Regions from separate parts of the Streptomyces sp. NPDC023723 genome, predicted to be linked through region 1. Evidence: riboswitches for the same ligand, from Rfam matches in the RefSeq annotation. Region 1 holds a riboswitch; each other region holds the start of a gene.

Region 1 (4,202 bases):
GGTTTTCCGTGATGACCATCTGACCAAATCGGCCACCGGAATGCGTCAGACCGCAGGCTCAACTCCGTGTACTGCTGCGGTATGACACGCGACGGCGGGGCGTACCCCGACCCGTAGGGGACGGGGTGTCAGCCGGCCCGGTGCACGACCGCGTCGCACAGCTCGACCAGCGCCGTCTTCGCGTCGCAGGCCGGCAGCGGGGCCAGTGCCGCGCGGGCCTCCTCCGCGTAGCGGACGGTGTCCCGCCGGGCCTGTTCCAGGGCCGGGTGGGCGCGCAGCAGGCGCAGCGCCTCGGCGTGCCGGTCGTCGTCGGTGAGGTCGGAGGCGAGCAGCTCGCACAGGGCGAGGTCCTCGGCCAGTCCCAGCCGGGCGGCGCGCTCACGCAGCCGCAGCACCGGGAGGGTCGCGATGCCCTCGCGCAGGTCGGTGCCGGGGGTCTTGCCGGACTCGTCGGGGTCGGAGGCGATGTCCAGCACGTCGTCCGCGAGCTGGAAGGCGACGCCGAGCCGCTCGCCGTACTGGGTGAGGACGTCGACGACCGTCTCGTCGGCGCCGGACATCATCGCGCCGAACCGGCAGGAGACCGCCACCAGCGAGCCGGTCTTGCCGCCCAGCACGTCCAGGTAGTGCTCGACCGGGTCCCGGCCGTCCTGCGGTCCCGCGGTCTCCAGGATCTGGCCGGTGACCAGCCGCTCGAACGCCAGGGCCTGCACCCGGACCGCCTCCGGGCCGAGATCGGCGAGGATCTGCGAGGCCCGGGCGAAGAGGAAGTCGCCGGTCAGCACGGCGACCGAGTTGTCCCAGCGGGTGTTGGCGCTGGGCACCCCGCGGCGCACCGCGGCCTCGTCCATCACGTCGTCGTGGTAGAGCGTGGCGAGGTGGGTCAGCTCCACGACGACGGCCGAGGGCACGATGCCCGGGGCGTGGCGGTCGCCGAACTGGGCCGCGAGCATCACCAGCAGCGGCCGGAACCGCTTGCCGCCGGCCCGCACCAGGTGCTGGGCGGCCTCCGTGATGAAGGGCACCTCGCTCTTGGTTGCCTCCAGCAGCCCTTCCTCGACTGCCGCCATTCCGGCCTGGACATCGGCTTCCAGAGCCTGGTCCCGCACGCTCAGCCCGAACGGCCCGACGACGGTCACGAGGGGTCTCCTGTCTGCTGGTGTCTACTCGCGGTTACACGGCTGGTCGATAGGTCGCTGCCATCACTCAAGTCAGCGTATCCGGTCACCTTTCGATCACCGATAGCGCCCACCGTTACAGGCCGGTCGGTATCAGATCATGAACTGTATGTTTTTGATCAGGCGATATGAGCGGACATGGATTGACATCACGGATCCCACCACCCCTCCCAACGTCGTGCGACCCGGGAACGTCACCCATTCGACCTATGGACCTCCGTTCCCACTTTCGGGCGAGTGACGCGGGCCGCCCCGCCACCACTGGCCCATAAAGCATGAGTTGGCCTTATTGCCCGATTTGCCTTACTTGTCGACGCCAGTGAGTTGACTCACGCTGTCGCCCGACCGCGCGGCACCGCCCGTACAGCATCCATCCCGTTGCCCCGTAAGCCAGTTGACCCTTGCCATTAGCAAAGGATCAAGCACCCCAAATGCCTCAGATCAAGGTCAACATGCACGTTAGGTGATTCCGGCACTTGTTCCGGACATGTGCTGTCGCATACGTTCCCGGCCTGTCGAGCGGACGCCGAATCCTGCCACCGCCCGACGCACCCACATCCGACTCATTCACGGCAGGAGCGGGGGACCCAGGTAAGTCGCCGCGCCGGTCCACCGGACCGGGGCGGCTCGGGGTGAAGCCGGGCCCGACAGGGCACGGCCGGGCACCTTTCCGCCCGAACCCGACAGCTCACCTCGCAGGCGTATGGAGAGGACCGCATCATGCCTGCAAAGGGCCTCCGGCACGCCGCCGGGACCAACCGACTCGTCCGCAAGCTCGCCCTCGCCGGGGCCGGCGCGGCCGTGCTCGCACTGCCGATCGCCGGCGCCACCAGCGCGTCCGCCGCCACCCCGGCCGCCGACTCGACCACGGCGACCACCACGGCCGCGATGACCGCGGCGAACGGCTACAGCAACAACCTCGACGGCTGGATCCGCCAGTCGCTCGACATCATGGCCGACAAGGGCATCCCGGGCTCGTACAACGGCATCTACCGCAACATCATGCGGGAGTCGTCCGGCAACCAGTTCGCCATCAACAACTGGGACATCAACGCCGTCAACGGCACCCCGTCCAAGGGCCTGCTCCAGGTCATCCAGCCCACCTTCGACGCCTACCACGTCGACGGCACCTCCTGGGACCTGTACGACCCGGTCGCCAACATCACCGCCGCCTGCAACTACGCGGCCGACCGGTACGGCTCGATGGACAACGTCTACAGCGCGTACTGAGCCCGGCGTCGCACAAAGAGGCACGCGAAGAGTCACGTGAAGAGTCACGTGAAGAGTCGTTCGAGGACGACGGCCACGCCGTCGTCCTCGTTCGACGTGGTGACCTCGTCGGCGACCGCCCGCAGTTCCGGGTGGGCGCCGGCCATGGCGACGCCGTGCGCCGCCCACAGGAACATCGGGATGTCGTTGGGCATGTCCCCGAAGGCAACCGTCCGCCGCGGGCTCAGCCCCAGGTGCTCCGCCGCCAGCGCCAGACCGGTCGCCTTGGTGACGCCGCTGGGCTGGAGCTCGACCGTCCCCGGCCCCGACATGGTGACCGTGGCGAGCGAGCCGACCACCGCGCGGGCCGTCCTCGCCAGCTCGTCGTCGGACAGCCAGGGGTGGCGCAGCAGCACCTTGCTGATGGGCGCCGCCCACAGGTCGTCGCGCCGGTCCACCCGCACGGCGGGCAGCGTCGGGTGCGGCATCAGGTACCCGGGCTCGATCAGCGTGAGCCCCGCCACCCCGTCCTGGTCGACGGCCGCGTGCACCTGGCCCACCTCGGCCTCGATCTTGCCGAGCGCGGTCTCGGCCAGCTCCCGGTCCAAGGTGACCGACCACAGCAGCCGGTCCGCGCCGGCGTCGTACACCTGCGCGCCCTGGCCGCACACCGCGAGCCCCCCGCAGCCGAGGTCGCCGAGCAGCGGGCGCACTCGCGGCGCCGGGCGGCCCGTCACCACCAGGTGGTGCGCCCCCGCCGCGGCCACCCGGCCGAGCGCGGCGAGCGACCGCTCGGAGACGGTGTCGTCGCCGCGCAGCAGCGTTCCGTCCAGATCGGTGGCGACGAGTGCGTATGCGGTGGGGTCCATGATCAGAGAATACGGACATCGCGCGCTCCCGACTCACCCTCGGCAGCCACTCGTTCACCGGTCCACATGTCCGAAAGCTGTCGCATCACCGGCTAAAGGCAGTTAAAGCGCTGTGCACCGGTTGGCAACAACATGCTCCGCTCTCTACCCTCCGAGCGGCCCCAGAGGTACCTTCCTTCTGTTTAGGGGGACTTGATCGGGGGGTCGGGTTGAGCAGTGGACGCATTCGGGTGCTGAGGCCTGGGGAACTGGGCGAGGGGGAACGGGAGCACTGGCGTGAGCTGCGCGCCAAGTCGCACGCCCCTCGCAACCCCTTCATGGAACCGGAGTTCACCGAAGCCGTGGGCCGGGTCCGGCCGCGGGCGCGGGTGGCGGTGCTCCACGACGGCGGCGAACCGGCCGGTTTCCTGCCGTACGAGCGCGGCCCGCTGGGGCAGGGCCGGGCCATCGGTCTCGGGGTGTCGGACTGCCAGGGAGCGGTACTGCGCCAGGGCCCGCTTCCGGACCCGCGCCAGCTGCTGCGCGCCTGCGGGCTGTCGAGCTTCGCCTACGACAACCTGGAGGCGGACCAGGGACTGTTCACGCCGTACGCCGCCCAGGAGTACGCCTCGCACGTCATCGACGTCGCGAACGGCTACCCGGCGTACGAGCGCGCGCTGCGCGCCCGGTCGCCGAAGTTCCTCAAGACCACCCTGGCCAAGGAACGCCGGCTCGGCCGCCAGGTCGGGGACGTGCGCTTCGTGTTCGACGAGCGCGACCCGGCCGCGCTGCGCACGCTGATGGCGTGGAAGTCGGCGCAGTACCGCAGGACCGGCCGCCGCGACCGGTTCGCGCAGCGCTGGATCACCGAGCTCGTCGGCCGGCTCGCCGCCACCCGCACCCCGGAGTGCGCCGGCACGCTGTCCGTCCTCTACGCCGCGGGGCGGCCGGTCGCCGCCCACTTCGG
Region 2 (4,202 bases), on a different contig from region 1:
CCGGAGCGGTGCGACATCATGCACTTGAAGCCGTTGCGCTGGGCCAGCTCGACGGCGTCCAGCGTCTCGGTCAGCGAGCCGATCTGGTTGACCTTGACCAGCAGCGCGTTGGCCGCGCCCTCCTCGATGCCGCGGGCCAGGCGCTCCGGGTTGGTGACGAACAGGTCGTCGCCGACCAGCTGGACCTGGTCGCCGAGGCGCTCGGTGATGGTCTTCCAGCCGTCCCAGTCGTCCTCGAACAGCGGGTCCTCGATGGAGACCAGCGGGTACGCCTCGACCAGCTCGGCGTAGTAGTCCGTCATCTCGGCGGCGGTGCGCTCCTTGCCCTCGAAGGAGTAGACGCCGTCCTTGTAGAACTCGGAGGCGGCCACGTCCAGGGCGAGGGCGATCTGCTCGCCGGGGGTGTAACCGGCTTCCTTGATCGCCTCGAGGATGAGGTCGAGGGCGGCGCGGTTGGAGTCCAGGTTCGGGGCGAAGCCGCCCTCGTCGCCGAGACCGGTGGACAGGCCCTTGTTCTTCAGGACCTTCTTCAGCGTGTGGTAGACCTCGGCGCCCCAGCGCAGCGCCTCGGAGAAGGACTCCGCGCCGATCGGGGCGATCATGAACTCCTGGATGTCCACGTTGGAGTCGGCGTGCGAGCCGCCGTTCAGGATGTTCATCATCGGAACGGGCAGCAGGTGCGCGTTCGGGCCGCCCAGGTAGCGGAACAGCGGCAGGTCGGACGCCTCGGAGGCGGCGTGCGCGACGGCCAGGGAGACGCCGAGGATGGCGTTGGCGCCGAGCGAGCCCTTGTTGTCGGTGGCGTCCAGGTCGAACATGGCCTGGTCGATCAGCCGCTGCTCGGTGGCGTCGTAGCCGACCAGCTCCGGGCCGATCTGCTCGATGACGGCGAGGACGGCCTTCTCGACACCCTTGCCGAGGTAGCGGTTGGCGTCGCCGTCCCGCAGCTCGATGGCCTCGAAGGCACCGGTGGAGGCGCCGGACGGAACGGCGGCACGACCCGTGCTGCCGTCGTCGAGGCCGACCTCGACCTCGACCGTGGGGTTGCCTCGGGAGTCCAGGATTTCCCGGGCTACGACGACGTCGATGGACGGCACGAGCATCTCCTTCTTCAATGTGACGCTTCGGTGTGACGCATCTGTGTGACGCGGGTGCGCGGCACGCAGCGGCTCTGCGGGTCCGAGCCTAACCGGCTCCGGGCGATCGGCCAGCCGGTCACCCACCCGTTGTACGGAACCGAGAGTAAATTGTTTCCGAACGGAACAAAAGACTGCCGCGAACCGGACATGGCCCCGCCCCGGTGCGTACGGGGGAACACGCACCGGGGCGGGGAGTCGGGACGAGCCTCAGCTGAGGTGCAGCTGCTGGCCCGGGTAGATCAGGTCGGCGTCGTCGACGATGTCGCCGTTCAGCTTGAACAGCTTCGCCCAGCCGCCGTCGACGTCGTGCGCCCCGGCGATCGAGCTGAGGGTGTCGCCCTTGACCACCTTGTACTCGCCGTCGCCCTTCTCGACCTTCTTGCCGGTCGGGGTGGTGACGGTCTTGTCGGACTGCTGCGTGGTCTCGGCCGCCGGACGCTCCTGGGAGCGGGAGGCCGGCTGCTCCTGGGTCTCACGGGTCTCGGTGGAGCTGCTGGAGCCGCTGGAGCTGCTGCTGGACCCGCTGCTCTGGCTCTCGTCGGAGGAGCCGGTGTAGCCGCCGGCGCCCGACAGGCCGGTGCCGCAGCTCGGCCAGGCGCCCTTGCCCTGAGCCGCGAGGACCTTCTCGGCGACCTGGATCTGCTGGTCCTTGCTGGCCTGGTCGGCGCTGGAGGCGTACTGCGTGCCGCCGTAGGCCGACCAGGTGGAGGAGGAGAACTGGAGGCCGCCGTAGTAGCCGTTGCCGGTGTTGATGGACCAGTTGCCGCCGGACTCGCACTGGGCGACGGTGTCCCACTCGGACTCGGAGGCGGCGGAGGCGCTGCCCGCCCCCATCAGCGGGACGGCGACGGCGGCACCGGCCACGCCGGCTATGGCGATGGCGCGAGTGGCCTTGGACGGACGACGGTGCTTGCCCTTGCTGGAAAACAGCATGGTTGATCCCCTCACCGACGCCTGCGAGGTGAGCTGTCGGGTTCGGGCCGGTTCGGTTGCCCGGCCGTGTCACTTGCGTATTACGCGCGGACACGGCTTCACCCCTAGCCGCTCCGGCTCAACTGCCCGGTGCGGCACCTACCTTGGGTCCCCCGCTCCTGCCTTCGGCGCTTGCGCGACGACTGTTCCCGGGCTGCCGCTGGCAGGATTCGGCGTTGCGGCGGCCGGGGCCCGCGATGGCGAGCGGTCCTGACCGTAGACAGGACCCGGGCGGATTTACAAAGACGATCAGGGCTTCTGAGACCTATCTCTCACGGCGTTTAATACGGACATTCAGCCCGAACCGTGACGCGAACTACCGCTGCTTTTCGACCGGTTCGACCCCAACCGCAAGCTTCTGACCGGGCAGGATGTGATCGGGATCGGCGCCGACAGTGTCCTTGTTCTCGGCATAGAGGGAGGACCATCCCCCGGCGAGGTCAAGGGAGTCGGCGATGGCCCAGAGGTTGTCGCCGGCGCGCACGGTGTACGTCCCGTCGCCCGCGTCCCGCGCCGTCTCGTCGTCGCGCGAGGCGTGCCGCCCGGAGGCCGACTCCGAACGTCCGCTCGCCGTCTCGTCGTCCGCGCTGCCGCCCCGGTGCCGGCCGGCGCCGGTGTCGGTGAGGCTCGAAGTGCCGGGGCTGGGTTCGAGGTTGTCGGCGCTGTCACCGATGCCCGCGGTGTCGCTCTTGGTGGTGGGCGCGTCGCTCGCCTCGCCGGTGGGGGAGGCGGATTCGGACGATGTGCCGGACTTGGACGATTCGTCGCCACTGTCCGTGGAGTCGGCGGAGTCGCTGGAGTCCGTGGAGTCGGTGGCCGACGGGGACGCCGAGGAGCCGGAGCCGGAACCGGAGTCGGAGCCGGAACCGGTCGAAGAGTCAGCCGAGGAGCCGGTCGAGTCGGACGCGTCGGACGAGGCGGAGGAATCAGACGAACCAGATGAACCAGATGAACTGGATGAATCACCCGAGTCCGTGTCCGACGTCGCGGACTCGGAGGAATCGTCCGAAGCGCTGCCGTCCAGGCCCGCCAGCAGCCCGCAGGTCGGCCAGGCGGCGATGCCCTGGGCCGCCAGAAGCTTCTCGGCCACCCGGATCTGCTGGGAGCGGCTGGCCTGGTCGGCGCTGGTGGCGTAGGCGAGGCCGCCGTACGCCTCCCAGTCCTCCTGGGACATCTGCAAACCGCCGTAGTAGCCGTTGCCGCCGTTCTGGCTCCACGCGCCGCCGGTCTCGCACTCGGCGACACGGTCCCAGGTCGTACCGTCGGCCGCGTGCGCGCCGGTGGCTCCGAGGAGCGGGATCGCGATGGCGGAGCCGGTGACTCCGGCAGCGACGACCAGGGCCGGGGCCTGGCGGGGGCGACGGTGTCGGCCGTTCCCGGAGAGCATGCGGAGACCTTTCACAAGACAGCAGGGCCCGCACGGCGATTGGTGCTCGGTGCCGCGCTGATCCGTGAACGTATAGGCATACGATCACTCATCACAAGTTCATGCCGTGTAGATCACATGGAGATCACAGAGCTGAGCGCGTGTCACCTTTGCGTCTGCGACGAGCTGTTCCCGGCGCCCGGGGTGAACGCCACCGGCAGGATGCGCAGACCGCGCATGATGAGTCCGCCGCGCCAGCGCAGTTCGGCCGGGTCGGCGGCCAGACGCAGGTCGGGCAGCCGGGTCAGGAGCGTGGCGAGCGCGGTCTGGCCCTCCAGGCGGGCCAGCGGGGCGCCCAGGCAGTAGTGGATGCCGTGGCCGTAGCCGAGGTGCTGGCTGTCCCGGCGGGCGAGGTCGAGGGTGTCCGGGTCGGTGAAGCGGGCCGGGTCCCGGTCGGCGGCGGCGAGCACGACGAGCACCGGGTCGCCGACGGCGATGTCCTGGCCCGCGAGAGTCAGCGGCCGGGTGGCGAACCGCCAGGTGGCCAGTTCCACCGGGCCGTCGTAGCGCAGGAGTTCCTCGACGCCGGTCGCCAGCAGGCCGCGTTCCCCGGCGGCGAGGGAGTCCTGGAGGCGGCGGCGCTGTTCGGGGTGGGTGAGCAGGGCGTACGTGCCGTTGCCGATGAGGTTGACGGTGGTCTCGAAGCCGGCGAAGAGGAGGATGAA
Region 3 (4,202 bases), on a different contig from region 1:
CCAAGTCGCTGAAGCTGCGCAGCCGCTGGACCATGCTCCAGGCCGCCCGCAAGGGACTGTTCGCGCAGATGGTGGTGGTGCCGCTGCTCCAGCGGCACCGCATCCTCACCCAGGTCTCGGGTGACCACCTGGAGGTCATCAAGCTCATCCCGCCGCTGGTCGTGGGGGAGCGGGAGGTGGACCGGTTCGTGGACGCCTTCACCGAGGTCATGGACGACGCGCACAGCGGCGGCGGCCTGATGTGGGACTTCGGCAAGACGCTGGTGAAGCAGGCGGTGGCGCACCGCTGAGCCCGGCCCCTTTTGCCTGTGGGGCAAAAAAGTTGTCCCACAGGCAAGGGTGCGGCTGAATGGAGGGCATGAGCCCTTCGGAAGCCCCGGGCCCCTCGGACACCGAGCCGGCGGCGGATCTGACCGCCGTCGCCCCCCAGCTCCGCGCGCTGCGCCGCCGCGCCTCCCTCACCCTGGAGGCCGCGGCCCGCGCCGCCGGACTCTCCCCGGCGCACCTCTCCCGGCTGGAGACCGGACAGCGCCAGCCCTCGCTGCCCATGCTGCTGGCGCTGGCCCGTATCTACGGTACGACCGTCTCGGACCTGCTCGGTGAGACGGCCGCCGAGCGGGACGCCGTGGTCCGCGCCGCCGACACGGAACCGACCGCCGCGGGCGGCTGGACGTACTGGCCGGCCGGCGCGCCCGGCCGCGGCATGCAGGCCCTCAGGGTCCAGGTGCCGTACGGCTCCCAGGGCGACATCGTGCGGGTGCACCCCGGCGAGGAGTGGCTGTACGTGCTCGGCGGCCGGCTGCGGCTGCGGCTCGGCGACACCACCCAGCTGCTGACCCGCGGGGACAGCGCGCACTTCGACTCGCTGACCCCGCACCGCATCGCGGCCCAGGACCCGGACGGGGTCGAGCTGCTGTTCGTCCACACCCTGCTGCAGAGCCCCACGGCCACGCTGTGCCTGGGCCCCACCGAGGGAGTCACGCCATGAGCGACATCGAGGAGAAGTTCCCCCGCGCCCTGTGGGTGCGGCTCATCATCTACATCGCCGTGGGCCATGTCTTCGCGGCCTTCGTGTACTTGCTCTTCGAGGTGGGCGCGAAGTGACGTGCCGCGCGGGGCGGCTCAGCCGAGCAGGCGGTCGCGCAGCCGCTCCCGGGTCCCGGGGGTGATCCCGAGCCCTCGCTCCAGGTAGGCGTCGACGCCGCCCCAGGTCCGCTCGACGGTCTCGAACGCGGCCGTCAGATACTCGGCGCGCGCGTCGAACAGGGGGCTCAGTAGCTCCATGACCTCGGCGGAGTAGGCCGACTCCGAGGTGCCGCTGCGCTTCACCCGGTACCGGCGGTGCTTCTCGTTGGACTTCAGGTAGTCCTCGACGATCGCGTCCCGTTCGACGCCCAGCGCGAGCAGTGTCACCGCGATGGACAGGCCCGCGCGGTCCTTGCCGGCCGCGCAGTGCATCAGGGCTGGGACGCTGTCCTCGGCCAGCGCGTGCAGCACCCGGGAGTGCTCGGCGGTGCGGTCCGTGATGATCGAGCGGTACGAGGCGATCATCCGGTCCGCGCCCTTGTCGTCCGCGAGGATCTCGCGCAGCTGGTCGAGGTCGCCGTCGCGGACCATCTTCCAGAACTCGGCGCCGTCGGCGGGGTCGGACAGCGGCAGGTTCAGGTTGCGCACGCCCGGCAGGGTCACGTCGGGGCCTTCGAGCTTCTGGTCGGCCGCGTTGCGGAAGTCGAAGACGGTGTGCAGGCCGAGGCCCGCGAGGAACGCCGCGTCCTCGGCGGTCGCGTGGGCGAGGTGGCCGCTGCGGAACAGCACGCCGAACCGCACCCGCCGTCCGTCGGTGGCCGGCAGCCCGCCGACGTCACGGAAGTTACGCACCCCGGCCAGCTCCGGCTCGGTCGACGGGACCTGTTGCGTCATGGAGGCTCCTCACGGTCGCGCACACCGCCGCGGCTCAGCGGTCCGCACGGACCGACGATACGGCATGGCCCCGCCCGGACCCGGCCGTGTTCCGAGGTCCCGCCGACCGCCCCGGGACCGGACCGACCAGGGTGCCGGCCGCGCCGCGAGGGCGTCGTACGCAAGGCCGATCTGACCGTTCAGTCCCAATGAATAGGAATTGGGTAATTTACCTCAACGTGCCCCTGTCTAGCGGTATATGAGCCGGGGCGGGTGAGCAGCGTCATATCCGTACCTGGTGGTGACGAGGCGCCTTTCGCCATGCGCACGTAATCGACGTGCTCCTGAAGGGTTTTAGCGGAAGGGTGAAGATCCTTAATCCACGGAGAGTGACCGGGAATTGGGCGGCCATTCCGGCACCGCGCGAAGTACCGGCCGGCATCGGCTTGTCCACGCGCGTCCCCGTCGCTTACGTTCACCACCGATCCGGACGGACGCCTAATCCTGCCGCCGCCCGGAGACCGCACCCACTCACCACCCGTATTCGGCAGGAGCGGGGGACCCACAGGTAAAACCGCCTGTTCCGGTTCCCGGGACGGCTAGGGGTAAAGCCGCGCCTTTTCCGGCGCGGCCGGGCAGCTCCAGCCCGCACCCGACAGCTCACCTCGCAGGCGCCGGAGAGGAATTCGTCATGCCCGCAAAGGGTAAGCACCGCCGTACCAGGACCCAGCGCCTGACCCGCACGCTCGCCGTCGCCACGACCGGCGGCGCCGCACTCGCCCTGCCGCTCATCGGGGCGGCCGGCGCGCACGCCGCCCAGTCCGACTCCGCCCAGACCGCGCAGACCTACACCGTGCGCGCCGGTGACTCGCTGGCGAAGATCGCCGACGCGCAGCACGTCAGCGGCGGCTGGAAGAAGCTCTACGAGGACAACCGCGACGCCGTCGGCGCGGACCCCTCGCTGATCCGCCCCGGCCTGAAGCTCACCGTCGGCGCCGAGGCCGAGGCGTCCACCCAGTCCAAGGACGCCGCGGCGGACAGCGCGTCCGCCACGGCCGAGAAGAAGACGGCGCAGCCCGCGGCGGACACCTCCACCGCGTCCACCGGCTTCGTCGCTCCCGTCGACGGCGCCACCGAGGGCACCCCGTACCACCAGTCCGGCAGCATGTGGTCCAGCGGCTACCACACCGGCACCGACTTCGTCGTCCCGACCGGCACCTCGGTGAAGGCGGTCGGCGCGGGCACCGTCGTCACGGCCGGCTGGGGCGGCGCGTACGGCAACCAGGTCGTCATCAAGCTCGCCGACGGCTACTACGCCCAGTACGCCCACCTGTCCTCGATCTCCGTCTCCAGCGGCGACGCGGTGACGGCGGGACAGCAGCTCGGCCTCTCCGGTGCCACCGGCAACGTGACCGGCCCGCACCTGCACTTCGAGATCCGCACCACGCCGGACTACGGCTCGGACATCGACCCGCTCGCCTACCTGCGGTCGCAGGGCGTCTCCGTCTGACGCCGCCCGACCCAGCCCCGCGCTCATCGAAGGCCGGACCCCGATCCCCGGGTCCGGCCTTCGGTGTTGTGACCTGTGGAACGGCGCTCACTTATTCCGGAATTGGCCAACACTTTAGGAGTGGCCTTTCTCACCGCTCGTCAACCCCGTCCTACGGTCGCGTAGGTCACAATCCAAGGTGAATCATGGGTCGACGTGGCAGACGATTCGAGAAGTGAGAAGAGTGCCGGCAAGGCAGTGATCGGGTCGTACGTGGCGCTGGGGGACAGCTTCACCGAGGGGGTCGGCGACCGCGGCCCCGACGGGGCGTTCGTCGGCTGGGCCGACCGCTTCGCCGTCCTGCTCGCGGACCGGCGGCCCGAGGGCGACTTCACGTACACCAACCTCGCCGTACGCGGGAAGCTGCTCGACCAGATCGTGGCGGACCAGGTGCCCAGGGCGGCCCGGCTCGCACCGGACCTGGTCTCCTTCTGCGCGGGCGGCAACGACATCATCCGGCCCGGCACCGACCCGGACGAGCTGGCCGAGCGGTTCGAGCGGGCGGTCGCCGCACTCACCGCCACGGCCGGCACCGTCATGGTGACCACCGGCTTCGACACCCGCCGGGTGCCCGTCCTCAAGCACCTGCGGGGCAAGATCGCCACGTACAACGGACATGTGCGGGCCGTCGCCGACCGCTACGGCTGCCCGGTGCTCGACCTGTGGTCGCTGCGCAGCATCCAGGACCGCCGTGCCTGGGACACCGACCGGCTGCACCTCTCGCCCGAGGGGCACACCCGGGTGGCGCTGCGGG
Region 4 (4,202 bases), on a different contig from region 1:
CCGACGGCACCCCCGTCAACGCGGCCTCCATGCTGGCCGTGCTGGGGCTGGGCGCGCAGGGCGGCGAGGAGGTCGTCCTGGCCTCGGACGCCGAGGGCGCGGACGCCGCGCTGGAGCGGCTGGCGAAGCTGGTCGCCGAGGGGCTCGAGGAGCTTCCGGAGACCGTCTGAGCCACCGCGCGCAGCACGGTCAAGCCGTGCCAACCCTTCGGGGACGGCACGGCTTCCGCATTTCCGCACCCGGACGCCGGTAATTCACCGGACCGCTGGCGAAAACATCCGCCGGGTCACGGCAAATAGGCAGCGGAAATAGACCTCGCCGAGGTCTCGCCGAATAGCTCCTCTTTGTATACGGCGGCCGTGTTAATGACGCAGGCTCGGCATGTTTACGGCACGTTGCGAGTTCCTCACACGCTCCGCGCGGTCGGCGGCCGGGGCGAAGCGCAGCCGGTGCGCGGCCGTGGACCGCTCGGTGTGCAGCGCGGTGAGCGACCGGGCCCGCTCGCCGTCGCCCCGGGCCACCGCGTCGACGATCGCGCCGTGCTCCGCCCAGGTGTCCGCCGGGCTGGCCGGCGCCTCCACCGCGTACATCCAGGCGATCCGGTGCCGCAGCTGGGTCAGCGTCGTGGTCAGGGACGCGCTGCCGGCCGCCTGGGCGAGCGTCTCGTGGAACCAGCCGCCCAGCGAGCGCAGGTCGTCGCTGTTGCCCCGCCTGGCCCGCTCCTGGCCCAGCCGCACCAGGCCGCGCAGCACCTTCAGATGGGCCTCGCTGCGCCGCTGGGCGGCCCGGGCGGCGCCGAGCGGTTCCAGCAGCAGCCGCATCTCCAGCAGGTCGGCGGCCTCCTGCTCGGTCGGTTCGGCCACGCACGCGCCCGCGTGCCGCCGGGTCACCACGAAGCCCTCGGCCTCCAGGGTCCGCAGGGCCTCGCGCACCGGGACGCGGGAGACGCCGTAGCGGCGGGCGAGCAGTTCCTCGGTGAGCCGGCTGCCGCGCTCGTAGACACCGGCGACGATGTCGTCCCGGATCGCCGTGCATACCGAGTGCGCCGGAATACGCATGACCGACCTCCGCTTTAATCCCCGTGAAACGTCGACGATTGACGCGTGTTCAGTGACTCTATTGCAATGCGCCGCACTTTCCGATGGGGGGTCGGTTTCGGTGGCTGTTCTTGGGCTGTTTTTGGTCACCTTTAACGCCGAAAGCCCCGGCTCGGGGAGCCGGGGCTTTCGAAGGGGCGTGCGGGGTCAGACGGTGACACCGTGGGAGCGCAGGTAGGCCACGGGGTCGATGTCCGAGCCGTACTCCGGGCCGGTGCGGGCCTCGAAGTGCAGGTGCGGCCCGGTGGCGTTGCCGGTCGCGCCGGAGCGGGCGATCTGCTCGCCGGGGTCGACCGTCTGGCCGACCGAGACCCCGATGGACGACAGGTGGCCGTACTGCGTGTACGTACCGTCGTGCATCTTGATCACGACCTGGTTGCCGTACGCGCCGCCCCAGCCGGCCTCGACGACGGTACCGGCGCCGACCGCGTGGACGGCGGTGCCGGACGCGGCGTGGAAGTCGATGCCGGTGTGGGTGCCGGAGGACCACAGGCCGCTGCTGGCCCGGTAGGCGGTGGAGACGTAGGAGCCGCTGACGGGCGCCACGTAGGTGGTCAGGCGCTTGCGCTCGGCCGCGCGGGCGGCGCGCTCCTTGGCCTCGCGGGCCTGCTCGGCGGCCTCGGCGGCCCGCTGCCGGGCGTCCGCCTCGGCCTTCTCCCGGGCGGCGGCGTCCTCGGCGGCCTGCCGCTGGGCGTCCGCCTGGGCGCCGACCTCCTGGGCCACGGAGTCGCCGAGGGTGATGACCGGGGTGAGGCCGGTGTCCTCGGGGGACGGCTCGGCGGCCAGCGCGGGGGCCGCGAGGGTGCCCAGGACGCCGGTGGTGGTGAGGGTCGCGACACCCGCCGCGCGGACGGTGCTGCGGTGGATCCGGCCGGGACGACGGTGCTTCCCGGTGGCGCGCGTGAACGCCATGTAGAGGCTGGTCCTTTCCTTCCCTCTCGCCTACCGGGTTAGCTGACGGGTTCGGAGCAGGAAGGTCTCCTACGGACCCCCTCGCCTCCGCGCGGGTGTCCGATTCACCCCAGGGACGATGGGTCCCCGGCTCCCCTGGCTCGCGCCGTACGGGGACTCGGCGATGACTGTCCGGTGCCGCGGGTGCGGCGCACTGCCTGACGAACAGCCGGGGAGACGCTAAGCGGGCGTCCGTTCAAGACTCAAACGCAACGGGGTTTTTGTTGCTCATCCCACAGGGCAGACAGGCAACCTCCGGATGAATTCGCCCCATTCGGACATAGGGCGGCTCCGGTGACAGAACAGTCACCGGAGCCGCCCCGCGCGCGCGTGCCGCTACTCGGCGCCGACGACCGTGACTTCGCCGATGCCGAGCGCCTCGACCGGCGCCTTGATCTGCGCCGCGTCGCCCACCAGGACGGTCACCAGGCGGTCCACCGGGAAGGCGTTGACCACCGCCGCGGTGGCCTCCACCGTGCCGGTCGCGGCGAGCCGCTGGTACAGCGTCGCCTGGTAGTCGTCGGGCAGGTACTGCTCGACCTGGTCGGCCAGGGTGCCCGCGACGGCCGCCGCCGTCTCGTACTTCAGCGGCGCGACGCCCACCAGGTTCTGCACGGCGACGTCCCGCTCGGCGTCGGTGAGGCCGTCCTCGGCGAGCGTGCGCAGCACCTTCCACAGGTCGTCGAGGGCCGGCCCGGTGTTCGGGGTGTCGACGGAGCCGCTGATGGCGAGCATCGCGGCACCGGTGCCGTCGGGCGCGGACCGCAGCACCTGACCGAAGGACCGGACGCCGTAGGTGTAGCCCTTCTCCTCGCGCAGGACCCGGTCCAGGCGGGAGGTGAGGGTGCCGCCCAGGCAGTACGTGCCGAGCACCTGCGCGGCCCAGACGCTGTCGTGCCGGTCCGGGCCGGTGCGGCCGATCAGCAGCTGCGTCTGCACCGAGCCGGGGCGGTCCACGATGACGACCCGGCCGGTGTCGTCGGCGGTCACCGGGGGCACCGGGCGCGGCTCGGCGGCCGAGCCGGTCCACGAGCCGAGGGTGTCGGCGAGCAGCGCGTCGAGGTCGACACCGGTGAGGTCGCCGACCACCACGGCGGTGGCGGTGGCGGGGCGTACGTGCTTCTCGTAGAAGGCGCGGACGGCCGCCGAGTCGATGCCGGCGACCGTCTCCTCGGTGCCCTGGCGCGGGCGGGACATCCGGGAGTCCGCCGGGAACAGCTCCTTGGAGAGCTCCTTGGCGGCCCGGCGCGCGGGGTTGGCCAGCTCGTGCGGGATCTCGTCGAGCCGGTTGCGCACCAGGCGCTCGATCTCGCTGTCGGCGAACGCGGGCGCCCTGAGCGCGTCGGCGACCAGACCGAGTGCCTTGGCGAGGCGGGAGACCGGCACTTCGAGGCTGAGGCGGACGCCGGGGTGGTCGGCGTGCGCGTCCAGGGTGGCCCCGCAGCGCTCCAGTTCGGCGGCGAACTCCTCGGCGGTGTGCTTGTCGGTGCCCTCGGAGAAGGCCCGCGCCATGATGGTGGCGACCCCGTCCAGGCCGGCCGGTTCGGCGTCCAGCGGCGCCCGCAGGAACACCTCGACGGCCACCACCTGCTGGCCGGGGCGGTCGCAGCGCAGCAGCGTCAGACCGTTGCCGAGGGTGCCGCGCCCGGGGGCCGGGAAGGCCCAGGGCCTGGGCTCGCCGGCCTGCGGCCGCGGGTGGAATTCCATGGTGGCCAGCTCGGTCACTTGGCCGCCTCCTCGTTCTCGTCGGTGGCGTCGTCGGCGTCGGCCGCCGGGGCGGTGGGCTCGTAGACGAGCACCGCGCGGTTGTCGGGGCGCAGGCGGGCCTTGGCGACCTCCTGGACCTCCTCCCGCGTCACCTCCAGGACGCGCTGTACGGCGGTCAGGGCGAGCTGCGGGTCGCCGAACAGGACGGCGTAGCGGCACAGTTCGTCGGCGCGTCCGGCGACCGTGCCGAGCCGGTCCAGCCACTCGCGCTCCAGCTGGGCCTGGGCCCGCTCCATCTCCTCGGCGGTGGGGCCCTGCTCGGCGAACCGGGCCAGCTCCTCGTCGATGGCGGCCTCGATGACCGGCACCTCGACGTCACCGGAGGTCTTCACGTCCAGCCAGCCGAGCGAGGGGGCGCCGGCCAGCCGCAGCAGGCCGAAGCCGGCC

What was found. A riboswitch is a leader RNA that binds a small molecule or an ion and turns the genes downstream of it on or off. The one in region 1 is predicted to bind cyclic di-AMP.
Positions count from the first base shown of each region.
Region 2: another riboswitch for cyclic di-AMP. It lies ahead of AB0G32_RS02345 (transglycosylase family protein); the one in region 1 lies ahead of AB0G32_RS04290 (transglycosylase SLT domain-containing protein).
Region 3: another riboswitch for cyclic di-AMP. It lies ahead of AB0G32_RS11840 (peptidoglycan DD-metalloendopeptidase family protein); the one in region 1 lies ahead of AB0G32_RS04290 (transglycosylase SLT domain-containing protein).
Region 4: another riboswitch for cyclic di-AMP. It lies ahead of AB0G32_RS16325 (M23 family metallopeptidase); the one in region 1 lies ahead of AB0G32_RS04290 (transglycosylase SLT domain-containing protein).

Region 1 is NZ_JBFAAP010000002.1:312,545-316,746, forward strand. Features, by position in the region: gene AB0G32_RS04285 (polyprenyl synthetase family protein) at 129-1,139, opposite strand; cyclic di-AMP (ydaO/yuaA leader) riboswitch at 1,728-1,894, shown strand; gene AB0G32_RS04290 (transglycosylase SLT domain-containing protein) at 1,899-2,408, shown strand; gene AB0G32_RS04295 (HAD family hydrolase) at 2,453-3,256, opposite strand; gene AB0G32_RS04300 (GNAT family N-acetyltransferase) at 3,487-4,202, shown strand, end outside.
Region 2 is NZ_JBFAAP010000001.1:488,565-492,766, reverse strand. Features, by position in the region: gene eno (phosphopyruvate hydratase) at 1-1,097, opposite strand, end outside; gene AB0G32_RS02345 (transglycosylase family protein) at 1,347-2,072, opposite strand; cyclic di-AMP (ydaO/yuaA leader) riboswitch at 2,076-2,252, opposite strand; gene AB0G32_RS02340 (transglycosylase family protein) at 2,428-3,498, opposite strand; partial or broken gene AB0G32_RS02335 (cytochrome P450) at 3,642-4,202, opposite strand, start outside.
Region 3 is NZ_JBFAAP010000008.1:30,188-34,389, reverse strand. Features, by position in the region: gene AB0G32_RS11860 (aspartate aminotransferase family protein) at 1-290, shown strand, start outside; gene AB0G32_RS11855 (XRE family transcriptional regulator) at 359-988, shown strand; gene AB0G32_RS11850 (DUF6126 family protein) at 985-1,104, shown strand; gene AB0G32_RS11845 (tyrosine-protein phosphatase) at 1,123-1,920, opposite strand; cyclic di-AMP (ydaO/yuaA leader) riboswitch at 2,425-2,586, shown strand; gene AB0G32_RS11840 (peptidoglycan DD-metalloendopeptidase family protein) at 2,591-3,409, shown strand; gene AB0G32_RS11835 (SGNH/GDSL hydrolase family protein) at 3,647-4,202, shown strand, end outside.
Region 4 is NZ_JBFAAP010000012.1:91,246-95,447, reverse strand. Features, by position in the region: gene AB0G32_RS16335 (HPr family phosphocarrier protein) at 1-170, shown strand, start outside; gene AB0G32_RS16330 (GntR family transcriptional regulator) at 363-1,058, opposite strand; gene AB0G32_RS16325 (M23 family metallopeptidase) at 1,245-2,009, opposite strand; cyclic di-AMP (ydaO/yuaA leader) riboswitch at 2,022-2,182, opposite strand; gene AB0G32_RS16320 (pitrilysin family protein) at 2,385-3,773, opposite strand; gene AB0G32_RS16315 (pitrilysin family protein) at 3,770-4,202, opposite strand, start outside.